DNA from 3 places in the Priestia sp. FSL P4-0332 genome. Region 1 is predicted to be linked to each of the others. Evidence: riboswitches for the same ligand, from Rfam matches in the RefSeq annotation. Region 1 holds a riboswitch; each other region holds the start of a gene.
What was found. A riboswitch is a leader RNA that binds a small molecule or an ion and turns the genes downstream of it on or off. The one in region 1 is predicted to bind cyclic di-AMP.
Positions count from the first base shown of each region.

Region 1 (7,962 bases):
ACAGCCGGAGCATCCGGTGAAGCATGAACGATGCGAACTTCTGCATTTTGAGCTGTTCGCTCATCTGCAGCAGGAGGTGTTTCAGCGGCAAATACTAACATGCGGCTAAGTGCCAAGAAGGTAATCACTGCTGCCATTACGAATAGTCGTTTCATCAAGTATCACTCCTTTTTTAGTATACACAGCTTTATGTAAAGAGAAGGACTGTGCAGTTGTTAGCGTACACTAAATAAAATCAACTATTCGTTTGTTTGTTAACTTTTGATATGTTTACTGAGATTTCTGACGAAAAAATCGAAGAATAGCCAAAATATTGTACAGAGCTGTTAAGAGCCATGTCAATAAAAAGCCTAGGCCAAGCCCAATATTGGCATCTATATACGTATGCGTGAAGTCGTCATATACGACGTAGGAAAGAGGAGCAATCGACAGTAAAAATAGAAGAAAAAACAAAAGCTTTTTCCATCTGTTTAAAGTGAAGGTTAAATAAAAGAAAAGGAAAGCGGCGAACAATAGAAGACCGTCTCGAATAGCCCAAGGCAAAACGCCGATATGTGGATTAGCGAGAAGAAAAGTCGGGACAATCGAAAGGAGGAAAAGGAGAGAAAGTAAAGTTACGTGAAGTGTGTGCTTTTTTGTAAAAGCCGGCACCAATAAAAACGCTGCGGTTGCACTTAAAAGAAAATTACAAATTAAAATAAACTCCATATCAACACCTCATTTATTGAGTATTACTTTTAGTCTATTCAGCACGCTGTTAAAGTAGATAAAAAAGCTGCGATGTTCATCGCAGCTTTTGGTTATTCGAATTTAAATCCTTGTTTTTCAAGCATCGCTCGAACTTCTGGATAATAAATGGTTTTGTAAATAGCTGATACAGTTTGTGACCAGTTGCGGTCATCAGCACCGTTTGTTCTCTTTTTCATATACTCTGCCATTTCAGCATCATAGTCTTGAATCAATGACTTCAAGTCGTGATTATAGCTTTCACGATGGTGCACAGCAGCTTGTGGCAATCGAGGCTTTTTCGCAGAATGATCTGACGGATGTCCAACCACAAGACCGCTTACTGGGAATACGTATTCCGGTAAATCGAGCAGTTCAATGACTTCTAGCGGCTTTCTGCGAATTCCTCCGATTGGGACTGTACCTAAACCGAGTGATTCTGCTGCAACTGTTGCGGCTTCTAAAGAAATTCCAGCATCAGTTGCCCCGACTAAAATTGATTCAAGCCCATCGGTTACGCCAAGAGGGGCATCGTTAAGTTCAGCTGCAATCTTAGCACGATTAAAATCTGCACAAAAGATTAAAAATAGAGGAGCTTGGTCAATCCACGCTTGGTTGCCGGCAAGCTCTGAAAGTTTTTTCTTCTTTTCTTTATCTTGGACGCTAATAATAGTTACTTGCTGTCCATTAATAGAAGAAGCGGCTGACTGAGCAGATTGAATAATCGTATCTAAATGTTCGTCACTTACTGCTTCGTCTGTATACTGACGGATAGAACGATGATCTTGAATTGTACGAATTGCTTCATTCATGATGCGTCATCCTTTCAAAGAAGTTATGATTAACCTTGTAATGTTTTTACATCTAAAGGTGCTACAAGTACGCCAGTTTGAGCAAATGCTACAAAACTTTGGAAGTGAGCTGATTTATTGTGTGCTTGAATTGCTTCTTCGCTTTTCCACTCTTCAATCATCATAAATGTGTTAGGTGTAAAAGCATCTTCAAATAGTTGATAGTTGCTGTTTCCTTCTTCTTGTAAAGAATGCTTAATTAGTTCTTGTACGTTTTCTAAAAATTCTTCTCTTTTTGCTGGGTTAACTTTCATTGAAGCTTGTAAATGAATCATGGGTGATTCCTCCTTTAATAATGATGGTGCTTTATATTATTTGTTTTGTTTTTAATCTTTCATTCAATTTACGATTAAAATGAAGATAAGTTCGAATATCATCGAACAATGAAACTATAACACCGATTAAATAACAGTGCAAGGAATTTAGTTCGAAAGTTATCGAACATTGATACACAAAAGAAGCTGTGTTATATTTTAAGCATGAGAAAACCTTATCAACCACCGAAATCTGAAATTAAATTAACGCCTATTTTACATGCGTTGAGTGATCCTAACCGGCTGCGAATTGTACAGTGTTTAGCGACAAGAAAGGAGCAGACCTGTTCGTATTATCAAAAATTAAATGTATCAAAATCAACGCTATCACATCATATTAAAGTACTTCGCGAAGCTGGAATTATCAAACTACGTATAGAAGGTACGCAGCACTATTATTCCTTGCGTTTAGAAGATCTTGAGGAATTGTTCCCAGGTCTGCTTCCTTCCATTATAAATATAGATGAGCAATTATTTTAAAAGCTGAACGATGTTTTGTTCAGCTTTTTTGTTCAAAATAAATGTGTGCATGCAGGCTGCACCCGGGATTAAAAGAAGAACGACAGTGAGGGCAAGTCGAGTTACAGGTTAAGTATTCATTAATTGATAGCTCATGTTTACATACTCCGCAAAGAATAGCTTTTTTATTAAACATAGCTTTTGGCCACCTTTTAATATCATGATCAGCATGTCCGTTATGACATTGATAGCATGGATAATATGTATTACAGCAATAAAATTTTATTGCGATAATATCTTTAGCTGTATGATAGTGCGTACAGCGCGTTTCGGAATCCACCGTATCACCTTTTACTGCAGGTACAGATTTGTTCATTATCATCACTCCCTATGAAAAGTATAGCATGCTTTTATACGCCTTATCATACATATGTAAAAAGAAAAATGCTATAATAAAACCATCGTTTTACATGTCAGATTGCATGCTAAAAAGATCAGATAAAAATTGATGTCAAAACAGATCGATTAAGTGAAGTAAAGAGAGGAAGAAAAAATGAGTAAGCAAGTTATCGTTTTTACCGGAGGCGGAACAGCTGGACACGTAACACCAAACATTGCCATTATGAAAGAATTAGACAGTGAAAAATGGGATATCCATTATGTCGGTTCTCACAATGGTATTGAGAAAGAATTAATTACAAAATTAAACGTTCCATATCATGCGATTTCAAGCGGGAAGCTGCGTCGATACGTAGATATGGAAAATGTAAAAGATGTATTTCGAGTAGCAAAAGGAGTTGGCGATGCACGTCGCGTGCTGAAAAAGTTAAAGCCTTCTCTTGTGTTTTCAAAAGGCGGTTTTGTCACAGTTCCTGTTGTAATGGCTGCTAAATCGCTAAACATTCCCGTGTTCATTCATGAAAGTGATTTAACACCGGGACTGGCAAATAAAATTGCGCAGAAATTTGCCACTAAAGTTTTCACTTCTTTTGATGAAGCGGCAAACTATTTTCCAAAAGAAAAAGTGCAGGTTGTTGGTTCACCTATTCGAAAAGAATTATTTAGCGGAAGCGCAGCGAACGGGGAAAGCTGGCTTCGCTTTTATGATAAGCGCCCAATTTTAACCATTATGGGCGGAAGTTTAGGAGCACGTCGCATCAATGAAATTGTTCGAGAGTCCTTGCCTGAACTGCAAAAGAAATTTCAAATTGTACACCTGTGCGGAAAAGGCAATGTTGATACAAGCCTTGAAAAAGAGTCGGGCTACCGTCAGTTAGAATATGTAAATGAACAGCTTCCAGATGTTCTAGCGGCCACTGATTATGTGATTACACGCGGCGGATCAAATGCTATCTTTGAGTTTTTAGCCCTTCATAAACCGATGATGATTATTCCTTTGTCAAAAGCACAAAGCCGCGGAGATCAAATTTTAAATGCACAGTCCTTTAAGAAAAAAGGCTACTGTATGGTTGTGGAAGAAGAACAGTTAACAAAAGAAGTGTTTTTGCGGGAAGTAAATGAGCTTCAGCAGCAGGCAAGTACGATGAAGCGTACAATGCGTGAAGCAACAAAAACGGATGCCATTTCAATTCTTGTAAATGAAATTGAGAAAATGAGTTAAAAAAAAGGCTGGGACAAACGTACTTTAGCCGAAGTGAAAAACGAACCATTGATCAAGGTGTTTGATTAGTGGTTCGTTTTTTTTGTTAAAGTGAACGTAGGTTTCACCTGTTCAGATCCTTCTAGCAGTTGATTGGAGGGCAAGAAGAAGCCTCCTGCGGAAAGCGAAGTCTTGCACAGAAATCAACTGCGGTGTCACAAGCGGTTCAGCTCATGTATCCCATTTGTTCATCTTTAGATGGGCTACATTCAGTCACAACCTTTTTTTCTTCGAATCTATTATTTTAAAATAATGAATATACATAGAAAAATAAAGCTTTTAAAATTTCAAAAAATGTTGTTGACAGTAAATTTTAACAGGAGTAAGATTACTCTCATGAAACGTTCCACTGTGAAACGCTGAGTCTTTTCTGAAAGAGAAGGAAAGAGCGGAGGACCCAATTATCAGGGGTGAATCTCTTAATTGAGTAGGGTTACTTTCTTGACCCGAACCCGTCAGCTAACTTCGTAAGCGTTAAGAGAGAGGATGGTGTAATCGTGGTCGTTTTCTATAACAGCGGATAGTACGCTCCTTTCAAAATATAGGTGAAAGGAGCGTCAAGATGCATTTATCTAAGCAAATGATTCAATTGATTGAATACCGAGCAATGTGCGACCAGCAATCTTTTGATCTAGCAAACCGCTATTTGTCTACGTTAGCTAATCAAAGTTTTAAACGCAGCAGTAAAAACCATAATTAAGTCTAAAAATTAAATAACAAATATACGCTTAATCAATTATGAGCGGGGGACCCAATATTTTGTACGTATGTACTAGGGGTGAATCTCTTAACTGAGTAGGGTTACTTCCATAACCCGAATCCGACAGCTAACTCCGTAAGCGTTTTGGGAGTAAAAAAATTCGTGTCGATCACGGCTTATTTGTCGTGCATTAAACCGCGGAAGAGAACTCTCTTCTGCGGTTTTTTTAATGGGGAAAATAGGAGAGCAGGTTATGTCTGCACCGTAAAGAGGATATAGTAGGGCTTTTAAAACGAGAGCAACAATACGTGAGGATTAAACAATCAAAGATAACCTTTCGCAGCTAGCTCACTTGGGCGTGATGCTTTACGCACAGAAACAGTCACTACGCTTAATCATGGGTAGTAAGAAACAGTTAGGAGGGAGCAACTTGGATATAATCATGCTTGGAACGCTTGCCATATTAACAGCTGCTATGTACGGAATTATTTGCTGGTCGTCTCATGTAGTAGACGAAAGAGAGGAGAAGTGAACATGTCGTTCATTTTGTTAGGTATTTCAGTTCTCGTTTTAATTTATTTAGTATATGTACTGTTAAATCCAGAACAATTTTAATAAGCGGAGGAATAAAACGTGGGAATTTTTCTACTATCAGTTGCGCTGCTGCTTGTTTTTGTAGCGCTTATTGCAAAGCCCGTAGGTATTTATATAGCGAATGTGTTTTCAAACGATAAAAACACTAGCTTGGTAGGGAAGATAGAATCGGTGATGTTTAAAGCGGCAGGAATTAAAGGGCATAATCAGACGTGGAAGCAATATGCACTTGCTCTCGTTTTGGCGAATACGTTTATGATTTTTGTGGTGTATCTTATCTTCCGGTTTCAAGCGGTACTGCCGCTTAACCCAAGCCACATCAAAGGAATGGATCCGGCCCTTGCTTTTAACACGGCCATTAGTTTTATGACAAATACGAACTTGCAGCACTACAGCGGTGAATCAGGTTTGTCTTATTTCTCGCAGATGGCCGCCGTTGTATTTATGATGTTTGCTGCACCAGCAACAGCCCTTGCAGTAGCAATCGCTTTTATTCGTGGGTTGGCAGGGAAGGACATGGGAAACTTTTTTGTTGATTTTGTGAAATCAATTACGCATGTTTTACTTCCTATTGCTTTTATAACAGGCATTTTATTTGCGTTTTTAGGTGTTCCTCAAACGTTAAGCGGAACGGTGACTGCCCATACATTAGAAGGGGCATCCCAGCAAATAGCAAGGGGACCAGTTGCTTCTTTTCTTTCAATCAAAGAGCTAGGCAACAACGGAGGGGGATTTTTTGGTGTCAATTCAGCTCATCCATTTGAAAATCCTAATGCGTGGAGCAATGTATTACAAATCGTCCTTATGCTTTTGTTGCCAACCGCACTTCCTTTTACGTACGGAAAAATGATCGGACAGCGTAAACAAGGTCGCATCTTGTTTATATCGATGAGTATGCTCTTTATTGTTATCTTAAGTACAGCGTTTGTAACAGAGTGGGGTGGCAACCCTAGACTTGATGCTTTTCATTTGAATGAAGCGAGCGGTTATATGGAAGGGAAAGAAGTTCGTTTTGGTGTCGGCATGTCAACTCTGTACGCCATCGTGACGACAGCAAGTGAAACAGGCGCAGTCAATGCCATGCACGATACCCTTACGCCTCTTACCGGGTTATTGACACTTGGAAATATGATGTTAAATACCGTATTTGGCGGTGTCGGAGCAGGATTTATGAATGTCATGATGTACGTCATCATCGCCGTATTTTTATCAGGTTTAATGGTTGGAAGAACCCCGGAATACGTAGGTAAAAAAATTGAAGGAAAAGAAATGAAGCTCATTGCCGTGACGCTTATTCTGCAGCCGCTGCTAATTTTAGGGGGAACCGCCGTAGCGCTCACTACTCATTTAGGAATGGAAGGTATATCAAACCCAGGCTTTCACGGGTTAAGCCAGGCACTGTATGAATTTACGTCGTCAGCAGCAAACAATGGATCCGGTTTTGAAGGACTCGGTGACGCAACTCCGTTTTGGAACATTTCTACGGGAATTGTTATGTATATTGGACGCTACTTCGGACTAATTACGATGCTGGCGGTATCGAGCTCACTAGCATCTAAGCAGCTTGTTCCTGAAACACCTGGGACATTTAAAACGGATACGTCTTTATTTAGCGGCATTTTAATTGGAACTACCGTTATTGTAGGGGCGCTTACGTTTTTCCCGGTGCTTGTACTTGGGCCGGTTGCTGAGTATTTGACACTGTAATCAAGAAAGCGGAGGATTATAATGAATAAACGGAATTTTATGAATAATCTTGAATTAGATCGTAACAGTCACATTCAAGGTTCTGTAGATAAACAAACTTCATCGATTTTTATTCAATCAGTAAAGCAGGCTTTTATCAAGCTAAGTCCAAGAACGATGATAAAAAACCCTATCATGTTCGTAGTAGAAATCGGGTTTGTTATTACGCTTTTTTTAGCTGTTGTTCCAGACCTTTTCGGAGAAAGTACAGTAAGCGCAGGCTTTAATATTGCCGTATCCCTCGTTTTATTTTTCACAATTGTTTTTGCTAATTTTGCAGAAGCATTAGCAGAAGGACGAGGAAAAGCGCAGGCAAACTCATTAAAGCAATCGAAAGGTGACATTACAGCTAATAAACTTCAAAACGGGCAAATGATACAAGTTTCGGCATCGCAACTAAAAAAAGGAGACATCGTCGTCGTTTCACAAGGCGAGATGATTCCTGGAGATGGAGAAATCATTAAAGGACTGGCGTCTGTTGATGAATCGGCTATTACGGGTGAATCGGCACCTGTTATGAAAGAAGCAGGGGGAGATTTTAACTCTGTAACGGGAGGTACAAGAGTTGTCAGCGATGAAATTACAGTTAAAATTACGTGTGAGCAAGGTGAATCATTTTTAGATAAAATGATTTCGCTTGTTGAAGGAGCAGAGCGTCAAAAAACGCCAAATGAAATTGCGCTAAACACGGTTTTAACAAGTCTGACGATTATTTTCTTACTAGTTGTTGTGACGCTTCCTGTATTTACAAATTACTTACATTTTCAGCTCGACACGGCTATTTTAATTTCACTGCTCGTCTGCCTCATTCCTACGACAATTGGAGGATTATTATCGGCTATTGGAATTGCTGGGATGGACCGAGTTACTCAGTTTAACGTGATCGCCATGTCAGGAAAAGCAGTAGAAGCA
Region 1 is NZ_JBBOUA010000001.1:3,040,409-3,048,370, reverse strand. Features, by position in the region: gene MKY06_RS15525 (DUF4397 domain-containing protein) at 1-155, opposite strand, end outside; gene MKY06_RS15520 (hypothetical protein) at 271-708, opposite strand; gene nfsA (oxygen-insensitive NADPH nitroreductase) at 801-1,538, opposite strand; gene MKY06_RS15510 (putative quinol monooxygenase) at 1,568-1,852, opposite strand; gene MKY06_RS15505 (ArsR/SmtB family transcription factor) at 2,057-2,371, shown strand; gene MKY06_RS15500 (CHY zinc finger protein) at 2,391-2,726, opposite strand; gene MKY06_RS15495 (undecaprenyldiphospho-muramoylpentapeptide beta-N-acetylglucosaminyltransferase) at 2,904-3,971, shown strand; cyclic di-AMP (ydaO/yuaA leader) riboswitch at 4,358-4,500, shown strand; gene MKY06_RS15490 (hypothetical protein) at 4,573-4,710, shown strand; cyclic di-AMP (ydaO/yuaA leader) riboswitch at 4,726-4,866, shown strand; gene kdpF (K(+)-transporting ATPase subunit F) at 5,245-5,325, shown strand; gene kdpA (potassium-transporting ATPase subunit KdpA) at 5,350-7,011, shown strand; gene kdpB (potassium-transporting ATPase subunit KdpB) at 7,033-7,962, shown strand, end outside.

Region 2 (7,962 bases), 2.6 Mb from region 1:
GTTTCAACCATTCTTGTGTCTACTCGCAGTTCAGTTTCATAGCTATGAAGAGACCAAGTGCTTTCACTAAATAAAGTCATTTCTACATCTAGACACATTTCTTTCCAATTGGGGGCACACAGAATAGGATGACGTATGTCTGAACATGCAATGGTGTAGCGGTTAGAACCATTCTTATTCATAAAACAATGAACAAAAGAGGCACTCACATCGCCCTTACTAGTTTGTAAAGATTTATATAGTTGGATATCTAACAACGGAACGCTCCATTTTAATTTCATTTTTGGAAGAATTCTTTTTTTAACCGACTTGACCGTTAATTTAATAAAATAAACACCATCTTTTTTTGTTTCATCCAATACGACATGCACACCTGGTTCCTTGTTTATCTCCAAGTTTATATAGGGTGTAGCAATCACTTCCTTCATCTCCTTTACCATCATTCTTAACTTTGTATACCGACAAAAATGTAACCGCATTCAAAAATTTGTTTTCGTATTTATTACAAGTAGATCACCCTAAACGAAGCTTTTTTACTTTCTTTCATTTTATGTAAAATACTTTCTAGACTCAATGGTAAAAATCAAAGTGAAAAAAAGCATTTTTTTGCTTTATCTAGCAATCAATTAAACGATCTTTATCTCTTAGCGCGCAATTTTCTCTTCTTTTTTAAAAAAAGATGACAAACCTAATAATATAGTATAATAATAAATAATGAAGAATGATTATACATAGAAAGGATGACAAATATGAATCATGAACCTTCTCTTCTTAAACAACTAAAATTATGGCATATCGTCGTGATAGGCTTAGGCTACATGGCACCTATGGCCGTTTTTGATACATTTGGCATTGTAACTGAATCAACAGATGGACATGTTTCAGGCGCTTATGCATTCACGTTGATTGCTATTTTATTTACAGCCATTAGTTACGGAAAAATGGTAAAAGCTTTTCCGGGAGCTGGTTCCTCTTATACATATGCACAGCAAGTACTGAATCCAAGCATTGGTTTTTTGGTAGGATGGACGGCTCTTCTTGATTATCTATTTCTGCCAATGATCAATGCACTTTTGACAAATATTTACCTAAGCTCTCTGTTTCCAGGTGTTCCAAAGGCCGTATGGATTATCAGCTTTGTTGTCATCATGACCATAATGAATATTTTTAGCGTTCATTTAACCGTTTCTTTTGGTACGCTATTAGTTGCTTTTCAAATTTTAGTCGCTATTATCTTTATTATTTTAAGTGCTACAACTCAAGGCCAAGAGCTATCATTTAAACCGTTTATAAGTGAATCGGCCTCTATATCTCTGTTATTAAACGGAGCAGCTATTTTATGCTTTTCTTTTTTAGGATTTGATGCTGTAACTACCATGGCCGAAGAAACACTTAAGCCTGAGAAAACCATTCCTAAAGGTATTCTCATTATTGCATGTACGGGAGGCGCCTTATTTATCACAGTTTCTTACTTTGCTCAGCTTCTTTTCCCTTCAGCCTCTTTGTTTCATGATTTAGAAGGTGCATCAGCGGAAATTGCTTATAAAATTGGCGGCCAGCTTTTTCAATCTATTTTTGTAGCAGCGGCCTTGACTTCAACTATTGCTTCTGGACTTGTCTCGCATATGAGTGCATCAAGACTTCTCTATGCAATTGGGAAAGATGGTTATCTGCCTCGGAGAATTTTTGGCTATATTCACCCTAAAACAAAGACACCTGTTTGGAACATGGTGATTATTGGTGGCCTCTCCTTAATTTCACTAGGTCTGTCTCTTGAAAAAGCTACCTCTTTAATTAATTTTGGTGCTTTAATTGCGTTCAGTTCAGTGAACATAGCGGTTTTTATCCATTATTTTATTCATCAAAACAAACGATCTCTCAGTGGATATATTTCATATGTACTTATGCCTTTACTCGGCAGTTTATTTTTATTTTTTATGTGGCTTAACTTAGAAAAAACATCCTTATTTATCGGTATTGTATGGAGTGTAATCGGAATTATTTATTTACTGATTGTTAGACGAAAAAATACTATTACCATTCCTACTTTTCATTTTGATTAAGGAACTAGACTTAACACACCTCGACATATTTCCCCAGAAATAATGTCGAAAAAAAGTAATTCAGATATAAGCAAATCAATCCCATCTAAACACGAACAAAAAGGTACATTTACTATACCAATGAAAAAATCCGAACGAGTTTGATTCTCAACCAAGAATCAAACTCGTTCGGATCTTTCTTCAACTAAAATGCTTTCGTACCAGTCTTTTTTTATTTTTAAGATTGTGAGACCTTTTCCAAAATGCGTCTTTTACGGTAAAGCATCATTCCAACTTCCCCTATATCGCTAATCGCTTGTTTGTTAATATACGCTCCAAATACCATTCCTGCTATAGGAATCATTTGAAACAGCTTTTTCCATCCCAAGTTGTCCCTGTAGGTTAGAAACACTTCTCTCCACCCTTGCAGCTGCTGCAAGCTCTGCGTTCGATTGCCGCTTGCTAATTCTTCTAAAATCGCACGCTTTCCTACAATATCAGAGGATGAAAACTGCATGCATTTGACCATGAAAATGCGTTCCTCTTGCTCAGTGGGATCGTAACCATAAGAAACAGCCACTTCTTGCAGTGTCTTAAGTGTAAGTCCCAATACAAAAGGAATATCAATCGCCAGTGTAAAAATCCCCCCTACCCCGGTTGTAGCTCCTTGCAGCTGTGCATTCTTTTTTCGGACTTCAATAAAATACTCCGCCAATCCATCCATTTCTTGCAGAGATAAATGCTGAATATCCTCTATTGAAAGCTGCTTCTTTTCTTGTAATTGAGCTGATGCTTTCTCTAGCGTGGCAGACGTATTAGCTAAATACTGGCCTCCATTATCAACATACTTAGCAATTTCATCTAATAATTTTTCTATTTTTTGATGAATGAACTTTGGCGTTACTTTATCTAAAGCTGAAAAAGGCAAGCGAGCCAGCCGCTCCCAGAAAAAAAGTCCTTTTTGGTCTTTCTCCCACTTTTCAATTTTTCGTAACTCTACTCTTAACTGCTCATGCTCTGACATATCCTCACTCTTTTCCTCGATTTATCAGCTCTGCCCTACTTGTTTATTCCGCACATATTTAATGATAAAAAACAATGCAATTAAAACAACAATTCCGATTCCAATAGGCTGCATATATTGAGACACAATCGGCCCCACCTCTTTCCACTTAGGTCCTAACTTATATCCTAAATATACGTAAATAGCCGTTACTGGAAGCATCGCAACAAATGTGTAAATAGAAAACAGCCATACATTCATTTTTGCCATCCCGCACGGAAAAGAGATAGCCGTGCGCACTCCTGGAATAAAGCGTCCAAAAAAAGCAACCCCGCTGCCGTACTTATTAAAAAAGCGATCAGCGGCGTCAATTTCTTTTTCTTTCACCAAAAAGTATTTTCCATATTTTAAAACCAGCGGTCGTCCACCGTAACGTCCCAGTGCATAAAGAGTCAACGGTCCACAAACACCGCCTACTGTACCTGCAAGGATAGCCAGATACAAGTTCATATCACCTTGATACACCCAATACCCTACTAAAGGTAAAACAAGCTCTGCCGGGACAAATTCAAACGTTAATGCTAAAATTACGCCAAAATAAGAGAGCTGTTTTAGCGCTTCAATTAAAGAAAGTAAAACCGACTCTAACAAAAATTCTCCTCCTCATGTCATTAAATCTAAGACTGCAAAACTATAATTTAGCCGATTGATAGATAAAAACCAACGCGGCATAGTTTTTTCCTTTCCCTCTTTACGTATTACGTACTACAAAAGTTTCAATAAAAAAAAGCGCTAGTTTTATCCAGCGCTTTTATAGTTTAAAGTTAATTTGAATAATACCTACTTTACGAAGAGCATCGTATAAAATAACTAAAGCCGGTCCTAAAAATAATCCGACAAAGCCTAAAAGTTTAAATCCAATGTACAAACTAACTAGTGCAGCCAAAGGCGAAATACCCATATTTGTAGAAAATACTTTCGGTTCTACTACACGTCTTACTACCGTAATGACTCCAAATAGAATAAATAAGCCGATTGCTAATGAGTCATGCCCTTGCGTAAGAGCAAAAATTCCCCATGGAACGAGCACCGATCCTGTCCCAAGGATTGGTAAGATATCGACAATTACAATTAATAAACTAAGCAGCGCGGTATACGGAACATCTAATAGCCAAAGCCCTACATAAGCCATTACAAACGTCATGACACTTAAGATAATTTGTGCCTTAATAAAACCAACCCCCGCTTGGATAAGCTGAGTGATGACAACTTGTAGCTTATATTTCGTTTCTTCTGTTAAAAATGACTTAATTTTATTTTTAATAGCAGGCAGCTCAAGGCTGATAAATACAAGCGCTACTAAATAAATAAGAAACTCTAATAGAAACCCAGGAACAGTAGCGGCAAAGCTAATGATGATTTCTACGGTACTTTTTAATAGAGAATCTAATGAATTTACGGTCTTTTCAAGCGTGCGCTCGATAGAAGAAATCACTTCTGTAGGAAGAGCGTTTGAATAGTATTTCCACTTAATAATAGTTGGATAAATCGCGGTTTCATAGATTTCTTTTACAAAGGAAGGCGCTATTTTTGAAAGAGCAACCACTTGCGTAACGATTGTCCGAACAATAAAAAATCCAATAAGTATGAGCGAAACAACATATAAAATGAAGGTCATAAGCACTGCATAGACTCTCTTCATTTTAAAAGATTGATGCAATTTCTGAACAATACCCTCAAGTGCTAATGCTGTTAATAAAGCAAACACAATTGGTAAACTGTAAGGGATTAACAAACATACGATTATTATCGAGGCGATGACCCATATTCGCTTTTTCCACATACTCTACTATCCCCCTACTAGCTAAGCTATCTCTATATTTACTGATAAAGAAAGGAACCAGTGACTGCTTTATGTAAGAATAAAATTTGGATATTTTTATACCTGATGTTACATATTATAGGGTCAATTCCCATAATAATAAAGGAATTATTATGAAAAAAGCTACTTATTCTAATTTTTTGAATAGAATAAGTAGCTTTTTAATTTATAAATTAGCCGGCTCTCATGACCTCTGTACCTTTTTTAGGGTCAAATTTGCCTTCAGATTTAGACATCACAATTGCTGCTAGTGTGTTTCCTACTAAGTTAACAACCGTACGTGCCATATCCATGATTCTGTCTACTCCAGCAATGAAGGCTAATCCTTCTGCCGGAACGCCGATTGTTCCAAGAGTAGCCAGTAATACAACAAATGATGTTCCTGGCACGGCAGCCATTCCTTTAGATGTAACCATCAATACAAGAATGAGCGTCAGCTGTTGAACGATCGTTAAATCAATACCGTACACCTGCGCTAAGAATAACGCTGCAATCGCTTGATAAAGAACGGAACCATCTAGGTTAAATGTATAACCAATTGGTACAACGAACGATACGATAGCTTTTGGACAGCCCATCTTTTCAAGTTTTTCCATGATACGCGGAAGAACTGTCTCAGAACTAGATGTACTGTATGCTAACAACAGTTCATCTTTCATATAGCGGAATAAGTGGAAGATGTTAATTCCTGCCCATTTCGCAATTCCTCCCAATACAACAAGTAGGAAGAAAATTAACGCTAAGTAAACTAAGATAACAAGCTTTCCTAATGAAAGGAGTGAATCTAAGCCGAATTTTGAAACTGTTACACCAATTAAAGCAAATACACCAATTGGAGCCACTTTCATTACAAGGTTTACCACGTGAAACATTGCGTGAGAAACGCCGTCGAAGAATTGTACAACTGGCTTCCCTCTTTCCCCAATTGCCGCTACTCCAAGTGCAAATAACACTGTAAAGAAGATAATTGCTAGCATGTCTCCTTCAACAATTGACTGGAAAAAGTTTGTCGGAACAATGTGTAAGAAAGTTTCAGCCACTGACTTTCCTTCTTGCTGTTTGGATGTTTCAACGTATTGTGAAATATCACTCTTCTGTGCTGAATGAATGTCTACACCTTGCCCAGGATGAAAAATATTAGCAACCAATACACCGATTACAATTGCAAAAGTCGTAATAATTTCAAAATAGAGAATGGTTTTAACGCCGAGCTTTCCGACCTGTTTACCGCTCCCTGCTCCTGCAACTCCAACGACTAAGCTTGAGATAACAATTGGAATAACAATCATCTTAATTAATCTTAAAAATAGGTCTCCTAGCGGCTGTAGGTATGTTACTACACGCGGATCGTTAAACCAAATTACCCCTACAAGAACACCAAGGATTAAACCGGTAAAAATCTGCGTAGCCAAACCAAAACGAATTTTTTTCATAGATGTACCTCCCCAAAGATGTATGACATTTGTATATACTTTTCTGAAAAAACAAAAAAAGACTATTCTTAAGAAAGAACAGCCTTTTACTTACGCTATTTTGGGCTCTTTCTCTCAATAAAGCAAACGGGGTTAACTGTCGGATTCGGAATTGAGAGTTTCCTACCTTTTGTAAGGATTCACCCCAAGGCAGCTTTACTGCCGATAATGATTCCCCCGCTCTATACGATTAAGCTTATTATTCAGTTTTTATAAAATTAAAACGATCTATACGTTGTCATACGTTTTTTACAGTCAATAAAACTAAACAGAAGTCTTACTTTTACTTAACTTTATACTGCACAAATATTAATTTACTATTTTTCGACACGTTTTGTCAATACCCATGTTTGTAAAACGCTTTCAAAAGGCGATAATATATATTTATGCAAAAAAGCTATTGCAACATTGCAATAGCTTTTTCTTGCTCTTTGAGTCTCTATTAGAAGTTTAAGGGACTAAAGAACACGCGTGTTTATTTTATAAAAATACAAAATATAGAATAGCTGCTAAAACAATTCGATATAGTGCAAATGGTACTAATTTGATACGATTAATTAATTTCAGGAAAAAGCGAATAGATACCAGCGCAAAAATAAAGGCGCTGATAAAACCAGCAATAAAAAACGGTAGTGCATCTGATGTGAAATACTGCCAGTTTTTAACCAATGAAAGTCCACTTGCTCCTGCCATGATTGGCACTGCCATAATAAATGTAAAATCTGCGGCTGCCTTATGGCTCATTCCAAGAAGAACCCCTCCTGAAATCGTTGAGCCTGAACGAGAAAAACCTGGCCAAAGAGCAATACATTGAAACAGTCCTATACCCAGTGCTTGTCCATAAGATATTTGGTCCACCGTCTCTACACGCGGACGTTTAGGTCCAAACAAATCTGCTAGAATCATTAATACAGCTCCGACCACTAAGCCAATTAGCACCGTATTTAAAGAAAACAAATGTTCATCAATGTAATCATCAAACAAAAGTCCTAACACTCCTGCGGGTAACAGACCAACAATTACCTGCATTAAATTCAAGCGATTTGTCGGTCCAATTGGAGCAGCTGGTTTTTTTCCTAATCCTAATAAATTAATAAAACGATCTTTAAAGATAACAACTACTGCTAAGATCGACCCTAGCTGAATAACAATTTTAAATGTATTAGCTACTGGAGATGAAAATAATTCTTTTGAATTTAACCACAGGTCATCCACAATAATCATATGCCCAGTTGACGAAACAGGAGCAAACTCTGTTAAACCTTCTACAATCCCTAAAATGATTGCTACAATAATTTCCCACATAAAGCTATGTACCTTGCCTTTCTTTCAAATTAATAAGCTTATCGCTTCGTTTTACATGCTCAACTATTTTCCTATTTTGACACTTGCTTTTTTATCATAATTGTTAAAACTATGAAATACAATGTGTATTTGCAAAAAGATAAGAATCTTTAATAATTTGTAATAAAAACCTTACATGCTATAACCAAAAAACACGATATCAGCTTTTATTTATTTTAGAAATTAGTCACTATGTTCGGTATAAATTCCGGGCCCTTA
Region 2 is NZ_JBBOUA010000001.1:426,935-434,896, reverse strand. Features, by position in the region: gene MKY06_RS02345 (hypothetical protein) at 1-428, opposite strand, end outside; gene MKY06_RS02340 (APC family permease) at 750-2,063, shown strand; gene MKY06_RS02335 (EcsC family protein) at 2,281-3,066, opposite strand; gene MKY06_RS02330 (DedA family protein) at 3,091-3,696, opposite strand; gene ytvI (sporulation integral membrane protein YtvI) at 3,857-4,888, opposite strand; gene MKY06_RS02320 (cation:dicarboxylate symporter family transporter) at 5,101-6,360, opposite strand; cyclic di-AMP (ydaO/yuaA leader) riboswitch at 6,467-6,606, opposite strand; gene MKY06_RS02315 (undecaprenyl-diphosphate phosphatase) at 6,880-7,704, opposite strand.
Region 2: linked by a shared signal. The riboswitch ahead of MKY06_RS02320 (cation:dicarboxylate symporter family transporter) and the one ahead of kdpF (K(+)-transporting ATPase subunit F) in region 1 are both predicted to bind cyclic di-AMP.

Region 3 (7,962 bases), on a different contig from region 1:
ATTTCCCTCCTTTTATCCAAAAAAGTAAAAGCCCTCTAATAGATGAGGATTAGAGGACTAAACATGTTGAAAAAAATATAGATATTGATGAAATGGTAAGTTACTTATATTCTTTATTTAGTTGTATAGTGCCCCTAAATCATAACATATCTTTATGACAGGACTATTTCAGACAAGTTACAACATATGTATAAAATTAAACTTTTTTACATTGTGGTTATGTTTACGTTCAGAAAAATCGCCTTCTTGCCAAGAGTTTGCAGCTGAACGCCTAATAGATGTAAATTCAAAAATTAAAGTCCTCAATATTAAAACCTATGCATAAAATAAAGAGAGAAGTTGCCACTTTGCGTTTAGCTTCAACTTTTTAACTTTGACTTAAGCAATATAGAATAGGTGATATTTATTCTTTGAAGGTAGGTGTATCGATGCATCAATATCAATATACGTGGGTTCGAAAGACTCGAGGAACGCTGTTAGACTTTTGTAAGGAGTTAGAACCAAATGGTTTGAATCAACAAAACAGATTTGCTTGGCAAAGTGTAAGGAACACATTGGTACATATAGCAGATTGTTATTATGCTTGGCTTGGCTCATTTGTTTTATTAAAGAAAGAGAAACCTCTTACACCTAGAAAGGAACTACATAATTTCAATTTCAACAAAATAAAAGGACGATTTGAACAGGTGGATTCTATTGTAAATGAGGTATATAAACTATATGGGAACCAATTAAATGAACGAATCGAAAGAAAGATCCCTTGGAGAGAAGAACCAGAAATAATATCAATTACGCCTAATAAGTTGCTTATGCACACGATTACTCATGAATTTCATCATAAAGGACAAATTGTATCCAAGTTACGAATGATGGGATATGAGCCTCCAAATACAGATATATTAGGAACGAAAGATTAATATGTTGATTTATTATGTTTGAGTTAATAAAAATGTTTCTACACTAAAGGTAAGAAGAAGATAGTTAGACTAATGGTTTATATAGGAAAGAAAGACAAAGCCCATCAACTTATGTCAATGGGCTATTTATCCAATTTATTTTTTGAATTTATAAGGTAACGTTGTCACGATAACGTTTCTTCGATAAAGAAGATGTGCCCTTAGTAATAAGCTTGATTGGTTATGCAATGCATTATGCCAGCTTTTCCTTGTGATAAATTGTGGAATTAAAACCGTGACAGCCATATGACTATCATCAGCTCGCTCTTCTACACGATCAATAAAGCGTAAAAGAGGTCCAACTAAGCTTCGATATTGTGAGTAGAAGGTAACTAAGCGTATATCCGGATATCGTTCGTTCCATATCTCTTCCATCCTCTTTTCACTTTCACGGTCAAATGCCACATGGACAGCAATCACTGTGTCGCCAATAATTTTTGCATAGTTAATGGAATTCTCGACAGCTCTTGTTAAACCTGCAACTGGTATAATGACTACATTTCCTTCTATAGCTACTGCTTCTTTATCTCCCGGCTTGATACGGAGTTGCTTTCCTACCTCTTCATAATGGTTCTTAATACGGTGGAACAGATAAACGATAAGAGGTAAAAAGATTAAAACAGCCCATACTTGCGAGAATTTCGTTGTAAAGAAAATAAGTAGCACAGTGAAGCTGATCAAAGCTCCTATAAAATTGGTCACTAATTTCCCTTGCCAGCCAGCTGGCTTTTCTTTAAGCCATTTTACAATCATGCCTGTTTGAGATAGCGTAAATGGAATAAATACTCCAACCGCATATAAAGGAATTAACCGTTCTGTATTACCTTGAAACGCTATGATGAGCGCAATAGAGGCAATTCCGAGTGTCACAATCCCATTTGAATAACCCAAGCGATCTCCTCGCATCGTAAACATACGCGGAATATACTTATCTACAGCTAAATTGACAGCCAGTAAAGGGAAAGCTGAAAAGCCTGTATTGGCAGCCAACACTAGAATTAAAGCCGTCGTACCTTGAGCAAAATAATAGAAACCATTTCGTCCAAATACTTGGGAAGCAAGCTGGGAAACAACCGTCTCCTCTGCTTTAGGCACAATTCCAAACCAATAAGCCAAGAACATGACACCTGAAAACAAAATAGCTAAAATAATACCCATTGCAACAAGCGTACGTACTGCATTTCTTGCAGCCGGTTGTCTAAAGTTTGTTACAGCATTTGAAATAGCTTCTACGCCTGTAAGGGCTGAACACCCTGATGAAAAAGCGCGTAGTAGTAAAAATAAGCTGATTCCTGGCACTGCAGTTCCAATAGCAGGATGAACATTAGGAGATACCTGACCAGTCGCTACTTTCCACATTCCTACACCTATTAAGAGAAGTAGTGCAAGAACAAACAGATAAACAGGATACGCTAATGCTGACGCAGATTCTGTTACCCCTCTTAGGTTCAAAATCATAATAAAAATAACCAATAAGCAAGCGATGATGACCTTGTAGTCATGAAGGACAGGAAAAGCAGACGTTAACGCATCAGTTCCAGAGGAAATACTTACAGACACGGTTAAAATATAGTCTACTAATAAAGATCCTCCGGCAATAAGACCTGCATTTTCTCCGAGATTATATTTCGATACAACATACGCCCCTCCCCCTTCTGGGTACGCATAAATAATTTGGCGATACGAAAGAATAAGTGCCGTTAAAAGAATAAGTACCCCAATACCAATTGGGATGGAGTACCAAAATGCGATCATTCCAATGGTGGCAAGCACGATTAAGACTTGTTCTGGGCCGTACGCCACGGATGAAAGTGCATCAGATGAAAGAATAGCTAGGGCCTTGACCTTATTTAATTTTTGTTCGCCTAACTCTTTTGATTTAAGTGGCCTGCCAATTAACAAGCGCTTTATGGATGAATAACTCATCTAAATTCCTCCTGAAACCTTTACCATTTACTGTATTATTTTACTTTTATCATTCCCTATGGCAGAAAAAAAACACAAAAAAGAACACTAAGGTTCTGCTTAGTGTTCTTTTCAGGACAAATAAAAGCAACCCCTCTCTAAAAACGCTTATGAGGTTAGCTGTCGGATTCGGGCCTTCAAAGTAGCCCTACTTTCTTTCCAGAAAGATTCACCCCTAGTGCAAAAGCACAAAAATGGGTCCCCCACTCCTTACAGATTAAGCGATAAAAGGTATAAAAATAGCAAGATTATATATGTACGTTAGGTACTATACGCCAGAATATTAAATTTGTAAATAGGTATGTTAACTAAAAAGAGACGGTTTAAAACATCTTTTTTATTGCATATCTCTAATGTATTTTTTCCCCATAAAGTAAATAACGTTCACAAAAGTATACTTATGCGAACGAGTTGTATTATGCTTTCTTAAAGTTTTTTTGAAGTCAAAAAGAGAGCTACTACAACAAAGTAGTGCTCTCTTTTTTAATGAACTATTTATCAAAAACCTAATTGGAGTATTTTATCAAAAATAATAATAAATCCATTCCGGTGTTTTTTAGAGAGAACGTTCCCATTTAGGTATTTCATCTATTACTCTTTTGGTTAATCTGCGACTATTTGCTTTATCTTCATTAATTTCTCGTTCTACGTAGGCAATTATCTCACGATCATAAATGATACAGCTAGCTTCATCGTTTAAATAAAAACTTCGTGGGTCCCAATTGGCTGTGCTGATATTGGCTACTGTATGATCAATGATCACTACTTTTCCGTGAAAAAAACCTTTTTCATATAAGAAAATTCGAATGCCTTTGCTTAATAGTTTCTCTGTTTTAGGATAACTAGGTGGTTTAGTAAACCAGGCATCGGTATTGTCCGGCAGTAAAATATCAATTGAAACGCCTTTTTCTTTTGCCGAAATAAGCGCATCCATTAAACGTTCACTCGGAATAAAATAAGGGGTAGCAATGGTAAGCTTTGTTCTGGCACAATTAATTAGCTTAATTACCTTTTGCTCAAGTTCTTCCCCAGTTGAAAATAGCAGTTGATAGTTCGCTCTGTTAGAGTCAGAGGTATGAACATGTTGAGGAGAAAGGCGCTGTCCTGTATCTTCTTCCCAATCTTTCAGAAATTGTTGTTCAATTTCAAAAACACCTTCTCCTTTTATCCGTAGATGATAGTCACGCCAATAGCCTAATTTTTTATGGTTTCCTAAATATTCTTCTCCTATATTAAAACCTCCGAGGTAGGCTTCTTTTCCATCCACTACGACAAACTTTCGATGATTCCGATGATTAATACTATAAAAAAAGTGCTGCATGCTGGCTTTTCGACTAAATGTAAATTCAACTCCGTTTTTCTTAAGATCATTTACAAGTGTTCGGGACATATCATTTCCTCCAAAACGATCCACAGAAAGCTTAATCTTCACGCCTTCTGCTGCTCTCTCTTTCAATAGGTTAAAGAATTTCATACTAATAGTTTTTACTAATTAGGGAAGGTTTATAGATTGATTACCAGGTAAAATAAGGTAATTGCGATAGTGTGAATTTTTCTGAAGTTAGCTTAACTAAACACTTATTAATGATACATAAGAGTTTCTTAAGAATTGTTAAGATTTTTCCTCGTTCTATATTAAGGTTTGCAAGATAAAGTAAGAATTGCACACAATAATATAGAAAAGAGAGGGAAATTACATGAATGCTATTCATTTCATCCAAGAATATATTCGACATCCACGAACAGTTGGAGCTGTCATGCCAAGCTCTAAACAATTAGCCAAGGAGATGGTTAAACCGATTCCTTTTGAAAAAGTAACATGTATTGTCGAATATGGGCCGGGCACAGGTGTGTTTACAGACGAGATTATTCAGCATAAACATCCTGATACAATCTTCCTTGCAATAGAAGCAAATGAAACTTTTTATCAGATGTTAAAAGAAAAGTATGCCCACGTAGAGAATGTATATATTATTCATGGCTCTGCTGAAAATATAAAACAATATTTAAACAAATATGGAATAGTAAAAGTGGACTGTATCGTATCAGGGCTTCCTTTCACAAGTTTACCGTCATCAATATCTAGTTTTATACTACAGGAGACAGCCCATGTATTGGGGAAAGAAGGAAAGTTTATTACGTTTCAGTACTCGAAAGTAAAGCGCTCCTTTTTTTCTTCTTTTTTTGATAACATTGATTTTGAACGGGTATATTGGAATGTTCCGCCGGCTTATGTGTTTATTTGTAGTTGTTAAATGGCTGCATTGATTTTGTTTAGCTATAGTAGCAAGATTTATACCATATACTATGATGTAATAACTATTTATCAGACAAACAGTTGTGTTACCTGCTCAATTAGAGAATAGAAAGAGTGAAGCGAAATGTCAGAGAAAACAGTACTTATTGTAGATGATGAAATAGAAATAAGAAACCTTATTTCTATTTATTTAAAAAATGAAGGATATGAGGTCTTAGAAGCTTCTGACGCGTTAATTGCAATGGATATATTAAAAGAGAAAAAAGTTGATCTTATCCTCCTAGATGTTATGATGCCAGGAGTAAATGGAATAGAAGCATGTTTAAAAATTAGACAGAAGTACCACATGCCCATCATTTTTCTATCAGCCAAAACAGAAGATATGGATAAAATTCATGGGCTAGCAAGTGGAGCAGAAGATTATGTAACCAAGCCTTTTAATCCTTTAGAGCTGATGGCACGTATTAAATCTCAACTTCGTCGCTATTATATGATATCTGAAAGAGAAAACTCCACTCATATTCTCCAAAAAGGGGATTTAAAGTTAGATGAAAATCTAAGACAATTATTTGTGGGGAATAGAGAAGTCCGTTTAACTCCTAAAGAGTTTGACATCTTAGCTCTGTTACTACGTAATAAAGGACAAGTATTTAGTATTGAACAAATTTACGAATCCGTCTGGAATGAGCCTTTTTATAAATCTGACAATACGGTGATGGTTCATATTACAAAGATTCGAGATAAAATAGAAGAAAACCCCAAGAGACCAATCTATATTCAAACTGTATGGGGGGTGGGATATAAATCATGAGAAGCCTGCGTATTATTCCAAAAAAACAAAGAGTTTCGTTTCCTCCTATACGTTTAAATATGAGGCTATTTCTCATTTTCCTCATCTGTTTAACAGTTGCTGTTATTGCATTTTTTATTATTATCTTTAAGTATTCAGCATTGAATACGTTCGAAGAGCAACAAAAAAAAGAAGAGAAGAAAGAGAAAATTCTTTTTCAATTAACGGATCAACTCCAAACGAAAAATATTAAATCAGATAACATAAACGTTATTGCTTCGACAATAAAACCTATAAATAATACCCACCCTGCATTGGATTTTTTAGTGGCTAATGCTAAAGGAGATGTTATTTTTCGTACAAATAATATTCATATACATACTAAAAACGTCAGAGATATGCTTAGAGAAAAACTAACGCTTTACTCTAGTAATAATAGGGTGTCGAATACCACCTACTCTTCTTTTATCTCTCCAGTCTCATTTCGAGATGGACTTGGCTATCTCATTATGGACTCATCCACCTCAAAACTAACAATTAATCCAGCTCAATATAATCGGCAAATATATATAGCTTTTGGCTGTAGTGTTCTTATTTTTATTCTTTTGTTTATTTTATGTATGAATCCTATTACACGATATATTAAACAAATTGAGCAGGGGATTCGCAGGATTGTCAAAAAAGATTGGACATACTCTATTCCTGTAAAAGGAAAAAATGAGCTCTCTTCATTAGCGACAAATATTAATTGGATGACAGAACAGCTGAGACAACGATTTGAGAGAGAACGTGAAGTTGAACAAGCAAAGAATGAATTAATGACCAACCTTTCTCATGATTTACGAACACCTTTGACGTCTATTATTGGCTATTTGAGGTTGGTCAAGGATCAACAATATAACAATGAACAAGAGCGCCAACATTATATAGAAACAACTTACAATATTTCATTGAAATTTAAAAATCTAGTTGATGAATTGTTTGAGTATACCAAACTATCTTTATCGGATGTAGAGGCGCAATTTCAACAGGTAGATTTGAATGGAGTACTATATCAGCTAGTAGGAGAGTATACACCTATCTTTGAAAGTCAGGACCTACGTGTACATCTAACAATTCCTGATAAACCTACCCTTGTTTCTATAGATATTGAGAAGATGGTACGTGTTTTTGATAACTTGCTTTCTAATGCTGAAAAATATAGTTATAAGTCATCTGATGTGAAAATCGCATTACAGAAATCTCTAAATCAAGTTATTGTTAGTATTTCTAACGAAACCCATTATATTGAACCAGAGGAGTTAGATAAGTTATTTGAGCGATTTTACCGAATAGATAAAGCACGTTCCAGTACTGTTTCAGGATCAGGCATCGGACTTGCAATTGCTAAACGAATTGTAGATTTACACGAAGGAGAGATATGGGCAGAAAGTGAAGGAAATAGAATAATAATTTATGTTACCTTGCCTTTGCCTCCTGATACAAAGGAGAAAGAGACCATCTATGAGGATTTATGAACTAATTAGATTAGCATTAGAAATTATGTTTACGCCTATTTCTGATGATATCATAATGCTAACTCAAGTCGGTATCTGGGCTTCTAAGAGAATCAATCCTTATATGGTTTGGATGTCGTCTTGGATTACACTCTTTATAGCCCTTCTATCGTTCTTTTTAGTTGGAAGATTCTTTAGACAGGTTCCTCTAATTGAAAAATGGATGGCGAAAAAATGGTTACAAAAAGCCGAACAGCTACTTGATCGTTTTGGAGCTTGGGCGATTATGTTAGCTTTTTTTGTCCCGGGAGTTCGGCACCCCATTCATTATATAGCTGGAATTCTAAAGTTTTCGCTAAAAAAATACCTGCTAGCTAACTTTTTAGCGTCTTCCCTATACTCGGGTGGTTGGACTTTTATGATATATAAGTTTAATCAAAAAGTTGGAATCAAATTAGTATTACTTTCACTACGTCAACACTTGTCTATTGCGCTACT
Region 3 is NZ_JBBOUA010000002.1:45,889-53,850, reverse strand. Features, by position in the region: gene MKY06_RS27160 (DinB family protein) at 429-917, shown strand; gene MKY06_RS27155 (APC family permease) at 1,053-2,882, opposite strand; cyclic di-AMP (ydaO/yuaA leader) riboswitch at 3,011-3,155, opposite strand; gene MKY06_RS27150 (phospholipase D-like domain-containing protein) at 3,478-4,395, opposite strand; gene MKY06_RS27145 (class I SAM-dependent methyltransferase) at 4,619-5,176, shown strand; gene MKY06_RS27140 (response regulator transcription factor) at 5,303-5,989, shown strand; gene MKY06_RS27135 (sensor histidine kinase) at 5,986-7,485, shown strand; gene MKY06_RS27130 (DedA family protein) at 7,472-7,962, shown strand, end outside.
Region 3: linked by a shared signal. The riboswitch ahead of MKY06_RS27155 (APC family permease) and the one ahead of kdpF (K(+)-transporting ATPase subunit F) in region 1 are both predicted to bind cyclic di-AMP.